Regions from separate parts of the Tessaracoccus lubricantis genome, predicted to be linked through region 3. Evidence: riboswitches for the same ligand, from Rfam matches in the RefSeq annotation. Region 3 holds a riboswitch; each other region holds the start of a gene.

Region 1 (4,205 bases), on a different contig from region 3:
CCGGCGGTCACGCTTCGTCGGGCGGCCGGCGCCGCGGTCCCGCACCGCCACCTTCCCCGCCATCTCGGGGATGGGTGGCGGCCGCTCGGGCGTGCGGTCGATGTAGGCCGCCTGCGCCAGCGGCGCACCCACCCGCTTGGCGAGCGTGGCGTCAACCACCTCGAGGATCTTCTCCTCCTGGTCCTTGCGCACCCGGATCACCTGCCCGGCCACCACGTGCTGCGACGCCTTGGGCAGCAGGTCATTGACCCTGACGTGGCCACCGCGCACCGCCGTCGTGGCGAGCGAGCGTGTCTTGTACACGCGCACCGCCCACAGCCAGGCGTCCAGTCGGGTCATGCGCAGAATCCTAACGCGCACCACAACGGGTGTCGGCGGCGCCGAGTACCGTAAGCCGCGTCACCTGACGAAAGGATCCCCATGTCCAAGAAGGCCATCGTCACCGGCCACAGCAAGGGCCTCGGCGCCGCGATCGCCGCGCAGTTGGAGGCCGACGGCTGGGTCGTGCTGGGCGTCTCGCGCTCGGCGGGTGAACGGGTGGACCTCGGGCAGCCGTCGGCGCTCACCGAATGGATCAGCTCGGGCGCGTTGGCGGCCTTCCTGGCGGACGCCTCAGACGTCATCCTCGTCAACAACGCCGGGGCGGTCTCGCCCATCGGCTTCGTCGGCACGCTCGACCCCGCCCAGATCGAACAGTGCGTCACCATCAACGTCACGGCGCCCCTCATCCTCACCGACGCCGTCGTGCGGCTGCGCCGTGAGGGCACCCCGCTGCGCGTCGTCCACGTGAGCAGCGGCGCCGCCCGCGCCGCGCACAGCACGTGGAGCACCTACTGCGCCTCCAAGGCCGCCGTCGACATGCACGCCTTGACGTTGGCCGAGGAGGGCCTCGACGGCGTGCGCGTCGCCTCGATCGCGCCCGGGGTGGTGGATACCGACATGCAGGAACACATCCGCGCGACGGATTTCCCGGCGCGTGACCGGTTCCGGGCGATGAAGGACAAGGGCCGCCTGAGCACGCCGGAGGACGCCGCGGCCAAGATCCTGGCGCTGGTCAACCGCGCAGACTTCGGCCAGAAGGTGCTGGCAGACGTCCGCGACGCCGGCTGAGCTACTTGGCGTCGACGGCCTTCTGCAGCTCGGCCTTGTTCATCTTCGAGCGGCCCTCGATGTTCTTGCGCTTGGCCTCCTCGTAGAGCTGGTCCCGGGTGCGGCCGCCCGGGCCCTTGTGTGAGCGCAGGCCACCGCGTCGGCCCGACGAGATGTCCTCCCTGGACAGCTTGCTCGACTCCTTGGCCTCGCCTGCCCTGGCGCGTTCCTTGTTGACGGTGCGGGCGGCGATCTCCTCGGCCGTGTCCTCACTCTCGCCACGCTTCTCGAGGCCTTCCTTGATGTGCTCGTACTGGCGCTCGCGCTTGTCACTCCATGCCCTGGGCGTCATGTCGACCTCCTGCTCGGGTCCCTCCACGCTACGACGGAGTCTCACTCCCGGCTACCTCCTTTGGCACCGTCGCTTCGTGGGCTAAGGTGCTGGCCATCCACACGGGTGCCCTCGGCAGGGGGCTGAGATGGGGCTGATGCCGCCCGGACCGTCCGAACCTGTCCGGGTCATGCCGGCGAAGGAAGTTAGTGATGACGCACACCATTGCCACCCCCCTCACCCACCCGGCCGCGGCGCTGCCGCCCGAGGGCCGCGCAGCCCTCCGCGGCGGCGTCCTCGGCAACTACGTCGACCAGCTCCACATCTTCCTGCCGCTCGTGGCGCTGGTGCCGGCGCTCCCCGTGCTGGCAGGTCCACACGCCGCGGCCACCACCGGCGCCATCGTGGTCATGGCCATGCTGCTGGGCCGCCCCATCGGCGGCATGGTGTTCGGCCAGATCGCCGACCGCCTGGGCCGCACCACCACCACGAAGGTGGCCATCGCCGGCACCGCCGCCTGCACCCTGGGCATCGCCGCGGTGCCCACGCACGAGGTGATCGGCGGCGCGGCCATCCTGATCGTGATCGCGCTGCGCTTCCTCGGCGGCGTGTTCATCGCCGGCGAGTACTCCGCTGCCATCCCCCTGGCGATGGAGTGGTCCAGGCCGCGGCGCCGGGGGCTCTACTCAGGCCTGATCATGTCGATGGCGCCATGGGCGCAGGCCACCATCGCCTTCACCACCGGCGTCCTGCTGGTGGCACTGGGCCCCGACGCCTACGCCGCATGGGGCTGGCGCGCGTCGTTCGCCGCCGGCGGCCTCGCCTCCGTCGCGATGCTGATGTACTACGGCGTCCACGTCACCGACGCCCCCGTGTTCCACCGCAACCGCTCCACGCGGCGCAGGCTCGGCCTCGTCGAGGTGCTCAGCGGCACCCACGCCCGCTCGTTCTGGCAGATGTTCGGCCTCATGAGCGGCCTGTGGTTCCTCACCAACACCACCGTCATCATGCTCACCCCCCGGTTGGGCACCGACGTGGGCCTGGACGCCACCAGCGTCAGCGTCGTGATGGGCTGCGCCGCCGTCGGGCAGGCCATCGTGATGGGCGTCACCGGGCACCTGTCGACGCTGCTCGGGCGTCGCCGGTTCTTCATCATCTGGGGCGTGGTGGCCGCGGTGTCGGCGCCGCTGCTGTGGCTGGCCATCATGAGCGGCCCCGCCGTGTGGCTGGTCGCGGCGTGCGCCGTCGCGCTCCAGGTGCTGACGGTCACCGCGTACGGCCCGATCGGCGCCTACCTGTCGGAGCGCTTCCCCACCGCCGTGCGCGCCACCGGCTACGGCACCGCCTACAGCCTGTCGATCGTCATCCCTGCGCTGTACCCGTTCTACCTGCCCACCCTCGAGGGCTGGCTCGGCCGCGACACCGCCGTGCTCGCCCTCATGGTGCTGGGCGGCACGCTGGTGGCGGTGTGCGGCGCGCTCGGCCCGGCGCTGCGGCCGGCGGACATCGACGACGACCTCGAGGCCGTGTCCTCGCGTCAGGGGCGGCCATGATCGCCGACGTGATCGCGGCGGTGCGCGAGCGGGCGCCGCTGGTGCACTGCCTGAGCGCGGCGGTGTCGCTCAACTTCGTCGCCGACGCGGTCCTGGCCGCCGGCGCACGGCCGATGATGACCGAGACGCTCGAGGAGGCCCCCGTCATGGTTCAGGCCGCCGACGCGCTGCTCGTCAACCTCGGCACGCTCTCCACAGATGGCGCAGCGGGCATCCCGGCGACGGCGGCGCGGGCTCGCGAGCTGGGCACGCCCTGGGTGTTGGACCCCACGGCGGTGGGGCTCGCCCCCGTCCGCACCCCACTGGCCCGCCACCTCCTGACGCACCGGCCCGCCGTGATCCGCGGCAACGCCTCGGAGATCCTCAACCTCGCCGGGGCCGGGACGGGCGGGCGCGGCGCCGACACCGTCCACGTCCCGGAACAGGCCGCCCACTCGGCCCACCTGCTGGCCCTGGCCACGCACGCGGTCGTCGCGGTCTCCGGGGCCCGCGACCTCATCACCGACGGTGAGCGCAGCGTCGCGGTGACGGCCGGGCACCCGCTGCTCACGCGGGTCACCGGCACCGGCTGCACGCTGGGCGCGCTCACCGCGGCCTGCGCCGCCGTCGCGGACCCGTTCGAGGCGGCGCACGCGGCGACGGCGTGGCTGTGCGTCGCCGCAGAGGACGCGGCTGGCGCGGCAGCCGGGCCCGGCTCGTTCAAGGTGGCGCTGCTGGACGCGCTGGCCGCCGTCGACCCCCACGCCGTCGAGGAGAGGGCCCTGGCATGATCGACCTGCGCTGTTACGTGGTCACCACCGGCCACGGGCCGGACGTGGTGGCCAAGGTGGCCGCGGCGGCAGGCGCCGGGGCCGGCGTCGTCCAGGTGCGCGAGAAGTTCCTGCCGGCGCGCGAGCTGCTGCGCCTGACGCTGGAGGTGGGCCGCGCGGTGCACCGGGCCAACCCGGCGTCGAGGGTGGTGGTCAACGACCGGGCGGACGTCGCGTTCGCCGCGATGCAGGAGTCGCCGTGGGTGCACGGCGTGCACCTGGGGCAGGACGACCTGCCGCCCGCCGCGGCGCGTGCGCTGCTGGGGCCGGACGCCGTCATCGGCCTGACCACCGGGACGCTGGCAATGGTGCGGGCCGCGGACGAGCTGGCCGGAGTCGTCGACTACCTCGGTTCGGGCCCCTTCCGCCGCACCCCCACGAAGGACTCCGGCCGCCAGCCGGTGGGCCTCGAGGGATACCCGC
Region 2 (4,205 bases), on a different contig from region 3:
GGGCAGCACGGCGGCGACACCCACCGCGTACGGCTCGTAGGCCGTCATCGTCTGCAGCATGTTGACGTACGCGCGGGTGGTGGGGGAGGCGACGGCAGGCCTGGGCGCCCCGGCCAGCACCGGGTCTGCCATCAGCCCGGCGTGCATCTCCACCTCCGCCGCGACGGCGCCGCCGGCGCTGGTGGCCCAGAAGCCCGAGGCCTCGGGTGAGGGGGCGCGGGTGGCGAGCATGGCGAGGGCTCGGGTGTAGCCGCGCAGGTAGAAGTCGTCCTGCACGAGGTACTCGACGAATCGGTTGACGTCGAGGGTGCCGTCGGCGAGTTCGGTCAGCAGCGGCAGCGCATCGATGCGGCGGCGGATCTCGGCGGTGGCGTCCCACGCGCGCGCGCTGAACTCACCGGTCTTCCACGTGATGGTCATGTGTTCCTTCGGTCAGAGGGCGTCGACGAAATGATCGACGGGGCCATGGCCCAGGGTGGGGGTGCGCGACAGCGTCCAGCGGGAGCCGGAGTCGATGGCGCGCATCAGGTAGTCGCGGGCCTGCTCCACGGAGGGCAGCCGGACACCCGTCTGGGGGGAGTCTCCGTTGCGGGCGGCGAACGCCGCGATCGCCGACGACAGCGTGCAGCCCGTCCCGTGCGTGTGCCGCGACTCGATGCGCGGGCCGCTGAGGATGGCCACGCCCTCGGCGGTGGCGAAGGCGTCGGTGACCTGCGCGTCGGAGAGATGCCCGCCCTTGACCAGCGCGGCGCGGGCGCCGGCGGCGACCAGCGCGTTGGCCTGGGCGATCACCCCGGTGGCGTCGACGGCGGGGCCGGTGCCGAGCAGCACCGCGGCCTCCGGCACGTTGGGGGTGATGACGTCGGCCTGGCGCATCAGGCGCTCGCGCACCACGGAGATGGCGTCGTCGTGGAGGAGCTTGTCGCCCGAGGTAGCGACCATGACGGGGTCGAGGACCACCACGCCGAAGTCGGCCCGGCGCTCGTCGAGCAGGTCTGCCACCGCGCCGGCGACCTCGGCGTTGGAGAGCATGCCCAGCTTGGTGGCGGCGACGGGCAGGTCGTCGAGGACGGCCTCGACCTGCGCGCGGACGAAGGCGGGGTCCACGGGCCGGGCATCGCGCACGCCCTGCGTGTTCTGCACGGTGAGCCCCGCGAGCGCGGCCGCGCCGTAGACGCCGAGCGCGTGGAAGGTCTTCAGGTCGGCCTGGATGCCGGCGCCCCCCGACGGGTCCGAGCCTGCGATGCTGAGGGCGATCCTTGGCGTGGTCATCTGGTCCTCCAGAGGGACATGAGTTGCTTCGCGGCGGCCAACGGGTCTGGCGCCGACATGATGGCCGACACCACGCAGATGCCGTCGACGCCGGTGTCGATGACCCACCGGGCGTTGACGGGGTTGATGCCGCCGATGGCGACCGTCCTGGCGCGGCCCGCCGTCTCGCGCACGATCTGCTCGGCACCCTGAAGCTCGAGCGGCGCCTCGGTGTCGGTCTTGGTGGTGGTGTTCCAGATGGGCGACAGGCCGAGGACGTCGGCGGTCTGGTCGCGCAGCTCGGCGCGCAGTTGTTCGGTGTTGGAGATCGACAGGCCGATCATGAGGTCCTGGCCGAGCCGCCGTCGGGCCTCGTGGATGTCGCCGTCCGCCTGCCCCATGTGGAAGTGGAGCCCCAGGTCTTCAGCGATGTCGAGGCGGTCGTTGACGAACACGGCGGCGCGGTGGCCGGTGGCGTCGAACACCCGCTGTGTGGCGTCCACCACCGACTGCGTCAGCTTGAGGAAGTCCACCTCCGACATGTGCTTGTCGCGCACCTGCACGACGCCGGCTCCGCCCAGCACGGCCTGCTCGACGATGCGCGGGACGCGGTCTGGCCCTCCGGCCAGTTCGGTGTCGGTGACGACGTACAGCCGCCAGTCGACCTGCTTGGCGTGCTTCTTGTGGGCCTGCATCAGTCCTCCTCGACGGTGACGAGCTCCTCGACCTCGGCCGGCGTCAGCGTGTGCAGGGCATCGAGCCAGAGCGTGCGGAAGGTGGCGGGGGCGGTGGCGCCGCGTGCGGCGACGAGCCCGGCGGCGCCGAACAGTGCGTGGGCGGCGACCACGGCGTCGTGCCGGTCCGCCTCCGACTCCGCGACGGCGAGGCAGGCCGCGACGGTGGCGCCCAGCGCGCAACCGGTGCCGATCACCAGCGGCATCAGCTCGTGGCCGCCGGTCACGCGCGTGACGCGGCCGTCGGAGACGACGACATCCGTGGGGCCGGAGATGGCGACGACGGCGCCGGTGTCGGCGCACAGCTGGCGGGCGGTGTCGACGGCGGCGTCCACCTCGTCGGTGGCGTCGACGCCGCGACCCCCGGCGGAGGTGCCCGCGAGCCCGAGCACCTCGGACGCATTGGCGCGGATGGCGGCGGGGCGGTGGACGAGCAGGTCTCGGGCGAGCTGGGTGCGCACGGGCAGGCCGCCGACGGCGACGGGGTCGAGCACCCACGGCTTGCCGGCCGCAGCCGCGGCGGGTGCCGCGAGGCGCATGCCGGCGTGCTGCTCCGCCGAGCCGTTGCCCACGTTGATCAGCAGGGCCGACGCGATCCCGGCGAAGATCTCCGCCTCCTCGGGCAGGTCGATCATGGCCGGCGCGGCGCCGACGGCCAGCAGCACGTTGGCGGTGATCTCCGGCACGACGGTGTTGGTCATGCAGTGCACCAGCGGCGTGGTGGCGCGGACACCGGTGAGGGTCTCGGCAATACGGGTCATGGGTTGCTCCCTTCGCTAGCACGACCTAGATCAGGTGGTACGGGTGTGCTCTCAGCCCCGACGACGGGGCACCCCGGCTTCGCCGTCGACCCTACCAGTGTCCTCCGACGGACCCTGACTCAGGCCACCGCCGCCCGAGCCTCGACGAACGCCGTCACCGCGGCGTCGAGGTCCTCGCGCGTGAGCGCCGCCGACAGCTGCGTCCTGATGCGCGCCTTGCCGCGCGGCACCACCGGGAACGAGAACGCCCGCACGTAGACGCCGCGGGCGAGGATCTCGTCGGCCATCCGGGCGGCCAGCGCGGCGTCGCCGATCATCACGGGCACGATGGGGTGGTCCGACTCCGGCACCTCGAAGCCCTCCTCCACGATGCGACGGCGGAAGTGGGCGGTGTTGTCGCGCAGCCGGTCCAGCAGCTCGGGCCGCGACTCGATGAGGTCGAGCACCGCGATGGCCGAGGCCGTGATGGCGGGCGCCAGGGAGTTGCTGAACAGGTACGGCCGCGACTTCTGCCGCAGCAGTTCGACGATGGGCTGGCGCGCGCACGTGAACCCACCGGACGCGCCGCCCAGGGCCTTGCCGAGCGTGCCGGTGAGGATGTCGACGCGGTCGGTGACGCCGAACAGTTCGGGGGTGCCGGCCCCGGTGGGGCCGACGAAGCCGACGGCGTGCGAGTCGTCGACCATGACCAGCGCGCCGTACTCGTCGGCGAGCGTGCAGATGTCGTCGAGGGGCGCCACGTAGCCGTCCATGGAGAACACGCCGTCGGTGGCGATCACGCGGTGCCGGGCGCCCTTGGCGGCCTCGAGTTGCGCGCGCAGGTCGTCGAGGTCGCGGTTGCGGTAACGCAGGCGCTGCGACTTCGTCAGGCGCACGCCGTCGATGATCGACGCGTGGTTGAGCTCGTCGGAGATGATCGCGTCGTCGGGCCCGAAGATGGTCTCGAACAGGCCGGTGTTCGCGTCGAAGCACGACGAGTAGAGGATGGTGTCGAACCCGTCGGCGCCCTTGCGGAGGAAGCCGGTGAGCTTGGCCTCGAGGTCCTGGTGCTGCGTCTGGGTGCCGCAGATGAAGCGCACCGAGGCCAGGCCGAATCCCCAGCGGTCGAGGGCGTCCTTGGCGGCGGCGATGAGCTCGGGGGAGTCGGCGAGGCCGAGGTAGTTGTTGGCGCACAGGTTGATCACGTCGCCGTCGAGGGTGCCGACGTGCGCGGCCTGCGCCGTCGTGAGCGGGGCCTCGTTCTTGTAGAGCCCCTCGTCGCGGAGCTCTTGCAGCTGGCTGCGGATGTCGTCGAGGAAGGTCATGGCTGCTCCTGTGGTTGGGGGGTGGGCGTCAGAAGTGGTCCCAGGTCAGGATCACCTTGCCGGACTTGCCGTCGGAGGCGACTGCGAACGCCTCGGCGAAAGACTCCGCCGGGAAGCGGTGCGTGATCACGCCGGAGATGTCCAACCCCGACCTG
Region 3 (4,205 bases):
TTGTCGACGGCGGTGCCGGTCGTGCTGGTGGTGCGGTGGCTGATCACCGGCACCAGCCAGTCGGGCGCCGTGGCCGACGACCTACTGCGGGTCACCGGCTCGACGCTGGGCCTCGCCCTACTCGGCGGCCTCACCGCCGTCGTCCTGGCGCTGCCCGGAGCGCTGCTGTTGAGCCGAGGCGGTGGGTGGGTCGCGACGCTGCTGGAGCGGGCCACGTTCGTGGGCAGTGCGCTGCCCGGCGTGGTGGTGGCGCTGGCGCTGGTCGGGCTGGCCGTGACCTGGGCCCCGGGGCTCTACCAGACGGTGGCGCTGGTGGTGCTGGCGTATGCGGTGCTGTTCCTGCCGCGGGCCATGGTGTCGCTGCGTTCGGGGCTGGCCGCGGCGCCGCCCGAACTGTCCGAGGCCGCCCGGTCCCTCGGGCACGGCGGGGCAGGCGTGCTGCGCCGCGTGGTGCTGCCGCTGGCCGCGCCGTCGGTGCTGGCCGGGTTCGTGCTGGTGGCGCTGGCCATCTCCACCGAGCTCACCGCCACCCTGCTCCTCGCCCCCACCGGCACCGACACGCTGGCGCTGTCGTTCTGGGCGGCCAGCGACGAACTCGACTATGCGGCGGCTGCACCGTACGCCGCGGTGATGATCGTGCTGTCGGTGCCGCTGACGGTGGTGCTGCGGCGCCAGATCACCCACGACAGGAGGGCGACGAGATGAGCGAGGTGGAGGTGCGCGACCTCCGCGCCGGATACGGGACCAACGAGATCCTCCACGGCGTGAGCCTGAACGTCACCGAAGGCGCGACGACCGCCATCCTCGGCGACTCCGGCTCGGGCAAGACGACCCTGCTGCGCGCCATCGCCGGGTTCCTGCGCCCCACCGCGGGGGAGATCCGCGTCGCCGGCCGCACCGTCGCCGGCCCGCGCACCTGGGTGCCGCCGGAGCGGCGGGGCGTGGGCTACGTCCGGCAGGAGGGGGCACTGTTCCCCCACCTGAGCGTGGCGGGCAACATCTGCTTCGGCCTGCCCCGGTCCGGGTTGCGGGGTCGGGAGCACACGCACCGTGACCGGGTGGCCGAGCTCCTCGAACTGGTCGAGCTGCCGGCCGAGGTGGCCGGCCGCTACCCGGCGCAGCTCTCTGGCGGCCAGCAGCAGCGGGTGGCGCTGGCGCGGGCCTTGGCCCCGCGGCCGAGCGTGGTGTTGCTCGACGAGCCGTTCTCGTCGCTCGACACCGCGCTGCGGCATGCCACCCGGGAGGCGACCGCGCGGGCGCTGCGGGCGGCCGGGGCCACCGTCGTGCTCGTCACCCATGACCAGGGCGAGGCGCTGTCGTTCGCCGACGAGGTGGCGGTGCTGCGCGGGGGCCACGTGCTCCAGGTGGCGGCGCCCCGCATCATCTACGGCGAGCCGATCGACCCGCAGGTGGCTGCGTTCATGGGCGATGCCGTCATGGTGCGGGGCGAGGGCGTGGGTCCGGAAGTGCGTTCCGGCCTGGGCACCCTGACGGTGGTGGGCTTCGTGCCGCGCGGTGCCGTCGACGTGCTGCTGCGGCCCGAGCAGATCCGCCTGACGTCACCCGAGCAGGGTGCCGTGACCGGGGTGGTCACGACGGTGCGCTTCTTCGGGCACGACGCGGTGGTCGGCCTCGACGTCGCCGGGGACGCCCAGGGGTGGGCCGGCGGGCCGCTGTCGGTGCGGGCCAGGGTGCACGGCAACGAGACCCCGGTGCTGGGCGCACGCGTGGGCCTGCGCGTGGTCGGCCCGGTGCGCGTGTTCAAGCACTAGTCGCCGGGGGAGGGCTGCGGCGACGTCTGCTAGCCTCGGCTCAAAGTGACACGGGGTGCCGCCGTCGGCGGCTGAGATGAGACCCGTCGAACCTGATCCAGTTCGTACTGGCGAAGGGAATGTCCGTGCTGAGCCCATGGCTTCCTCCGCCGCATGCAGGAAGGCATGTCCATGGCCGCATCCACCAGCCCCGCCGTCCAGAAGCCGGCCGCGCCCGCGCTTGCAGACCAGGTCGTCGTCGTCACGGGCGGCGCACGTGGCCTGGGCCGCAGCATCGTGCAGGCGTTCCTCCGCGAGGGAGCGCGGGTGCTGATCAACTACCGCGCCAGCGCTGAGGCCGCCGAGCAGCTCGCCGCTGCCCACCCGGGCCAGGCTGTCGCCGTGCAGGCCGACGTGCGTGACCGCGCACAGGTCGACGCGCTCATGTCGCGGGCGAAGGAGGCGTTCGGGGCGCCGGTGTCCACCGTCGTCAACAACGCGCTGGTCGACTTCTCCTTCAACGGCGACGCGCGAGCCAAGGCCGGCGACATCGCCTACGAGGACCTGGGCAACCAGTTCTCCGGCGTGGTGGAGGGCGCGCTCAACGTGATCCAGGCGGCGCTGCCCTCCTTCGAGCGGGCAGGCTCAGGCCGGGTGATCAACATCGGCACCAACCTGTTCCAGCACCCCGTGGTGCCGTACCACGACTACACCGCCGCCAAGGCGGCGCTGTTGTCGTTGACGCGCACGTTCGCCGTCGACCTGGGCCCGCGCGGCATCAACGTCAACATGGTCAGCGGCGGGCTGCTGCGCACCACGGATGCCAGCGCCGCAACGCCGGATGCCGTGTTCGACGCGATCGCGGCCGGCACGCCGCTGGGCAGCGTGACCACCCCCGACGAGTTCGCCGACGCCATCATCTTCTTCGCCTCCCCCTGGGCCCGTGCCATCACGGGGCAGAACCTCGTGGTCGACGGGGGCCTGGTCAAGAACTGAGTGCCGCCACGGTCACCAGCGGCCGTGGACGTGCTCGCGGATGTACTCGTCGTAGAGCCGTTCGCACGCGGCGAGCTGCTCCTGCGTGAGAGGGGGCAGCGAGCCGGCGGCCGCGTTGGCCTTCGCCTGCTCCGGGCGGCTGGCGCCCGGGATGACGACGGAGACGCCCGGCTGGTCGATGATCCAGCGCAGCGCGAACTGCGCGGGGGTCACGCCGTCGGGGACGATCGACGCGAACTCGCGCGCCGCGGCGACCCCGACGTCGTAGGGCACGCCGCTGAACGTCTCGCCCTGGTCGAAGGATTCGCCGTGCCGGTTGTACGTGCGGTGGTCCTCGGGCGCGAAGGTGGTGGACTCGGTGAACCGCCCCGTCAGGAGCCCGCTGGCCAACGGCACGCGCGCGATGATGCCGACGCCCGCCTCGACGGCGGCCGGGAGCACCTCCTCGAGCGGCTTGCGGCGGAAGACGTTGAGGATGATCTGGATGCTCGCCACGCCGGGGCGGCGCAGCGCCGTCATGGCCTCGTCGACGGTCTCCACCGAAACGCCGTAGTGGCGGATGCGCCCCTCGTCGACCATCTCGTCGAGCACGTCGAAGACGCGGTCGTCCGAGTAGACCGGAGTGGGCGGGCAGTGGAGCTGGACCAGGTCGATGGTGTCGAGGCCCAGCAGCGTGCGGGAGCGGTCGTTCCAGGCGCGGAGGTTCTCGCGGGTGAACTGCTCCGGCACGTGCGGGTTGGCGCGGCGGCCGAGCTTCGTCGCCACCATGATGCCGTCGTCGGCCCGCTCCTTCAGGAACCGGCCGACGAGCTGCTCACTGTGGCCGTCGCCGTAGACGTCAGCCGTGTCGAAGAACGTCACGCCCTCGTCGGCTGCGGTGTGCAGGACGGCCATGGCGGCGTCGTCGCCGACAGCACCCCAGTCGCCGCCGAACTGCCAGCACCCTTGGCCGACGACACCGATGTCGCGGCCGGTCTTACCCAATGTGGACTTCTGCATGCCCCCACCTTGGCACAGCCTCGCGCGGGATGTGTGTCCGGGGTGGCGTGTGGGGTTGGCCGGCCCCTGAGCGTGGCGCGTGCTGGTCCCTGAGCATGGCGCGTGCTCTTTCCTCGCACGCGACACGCTCAGGGACCGGCGGCGGAGGCCGCACCCGCAAACCCTTGACCCCGGTTCTCGCCCCGACTTAGCGTGAAACCCGGGGCCAGGATCCGCCCGGCTCCGGCCACCCGAGTCTTGGAGGCCAAGATGAACCGCATCCGTCTGTTGACCCTGCTCGTCGCAGTGCTGAGCCTGGGGCTCTTCGCCGTGCCCGCCCACTCCGCCACCGTCTTCACCGCCCAACTCAACGGCGGCAACGAGGTCGCCAACGTCGACACCCAAGCCAGGGGTGCCGCGATCTTCCGGCTGTCGGCCGACGGCACGGAGCTGCACTACCGACTGATCGCGTCGAACATC

What was found. A riboswitch is a leader RNA that binds a small molecule or an ion and turns the genes downstream of it on or off. The one in region 3 is predicted to bind thiamine pyrophosphate.
Region 1: linked by a shared signal. The riboswitch ahead of ABEA30_RS04735 (MFS transporter) and the one ahead of ABEA30_RS06120 (3-oxoacyl-ACP reductase) in region 3 are both predicted to bind thiamine pyrophosphate.
Region 2: linked by a shared signal. The riboswitch ahead of thiM (hydroxyethylthiazole kinase) and the one ahead of ABEA30_RS06120 (3-oxoacyl-ACP reductase) in region 3 are both predicted to bind thiamine pyrophosphate.

Annotation. Positions count from the first base shown of each region.
Region 1 covers NZ_BAABLV010000016.1:37,187-41,391, reverse strand. Annotated here, with positions in the region: gene ABEA30_RS04750 (RNA-binding S4 domain-containing protein) at 1-339, opposite strand, end outside; gene ABEA30_RS04745 (SDR family NAD(P)-dependent oxidoreductase) at 421-1,110, shown strand; gene ABEA30_RS04740 (plasmid stabilization protein) at 1,112-1,468, opposite strand; TPP riboswitch at 1,533-1,642, shown strand; gene ABEA30_RS04735 (MFS transporter) at 1,633-2,973, shown strand; gene thiM (hydroxyethylthiazole kinase) at 2,970-3,743, shown strand; gene ABEA30_RS04725 (thiamine phosphate synthase) at 3,740-4,205, shown strand, end outside.
Region 2 covers NZ_BAABLV010000013.1:78,984-83,188, reverse strand. Annotated here, with positions in the region: gene ABEA30_RS04280 (TenA family protein) at 1-420, opposite strand, end outside; gene thiD (bifunctional hydroxymethylpyrimidine kinase/phosphomethylpyrimidine kinase) at 433-1,272, opposite strand; gene thiE (thiamine phosphate synthase) at 1,269-1,946, opposite strand; gene thiM (hydroxyethylthiazole kinase) at 1,946-2,746, opposite strand; TPP riboswitch at 2,737-2,832, opposite strand; gene ABEA30_RS04260 (glycine C-acetyltransferase) at 2,866-4,050, opposite strand; gene tdh (L-threonine 3-dehydrogenase) at 4,079-4,205, opposite strand, start outside.
Region 3 covers NZ_BAABLV010000019.1:86,375-90,579, reverse strand. Annotated here, with positions in the region: gene ABEA30_RS06130 (ABC transporter permease) at 1-705, shown strand, start outside; gene ABEA30_RS06125 (ABC transporter ATP-binding protein) at 702-1,772, shown strand; TPP riboswitch at 1,814-1,909, shown strand; gene ABEA30_RS06120 (3-oxoacyl-ACP reductase) at 1,944-2,747, shown strand; gene ABEA30_RS06115 (aldo/keto reductase) at 2,760-3,746, opposite strand; gene ABEA30_RS06110 (CHRD domain-containing protein) at 3,996-4,205, shown strand, end outside.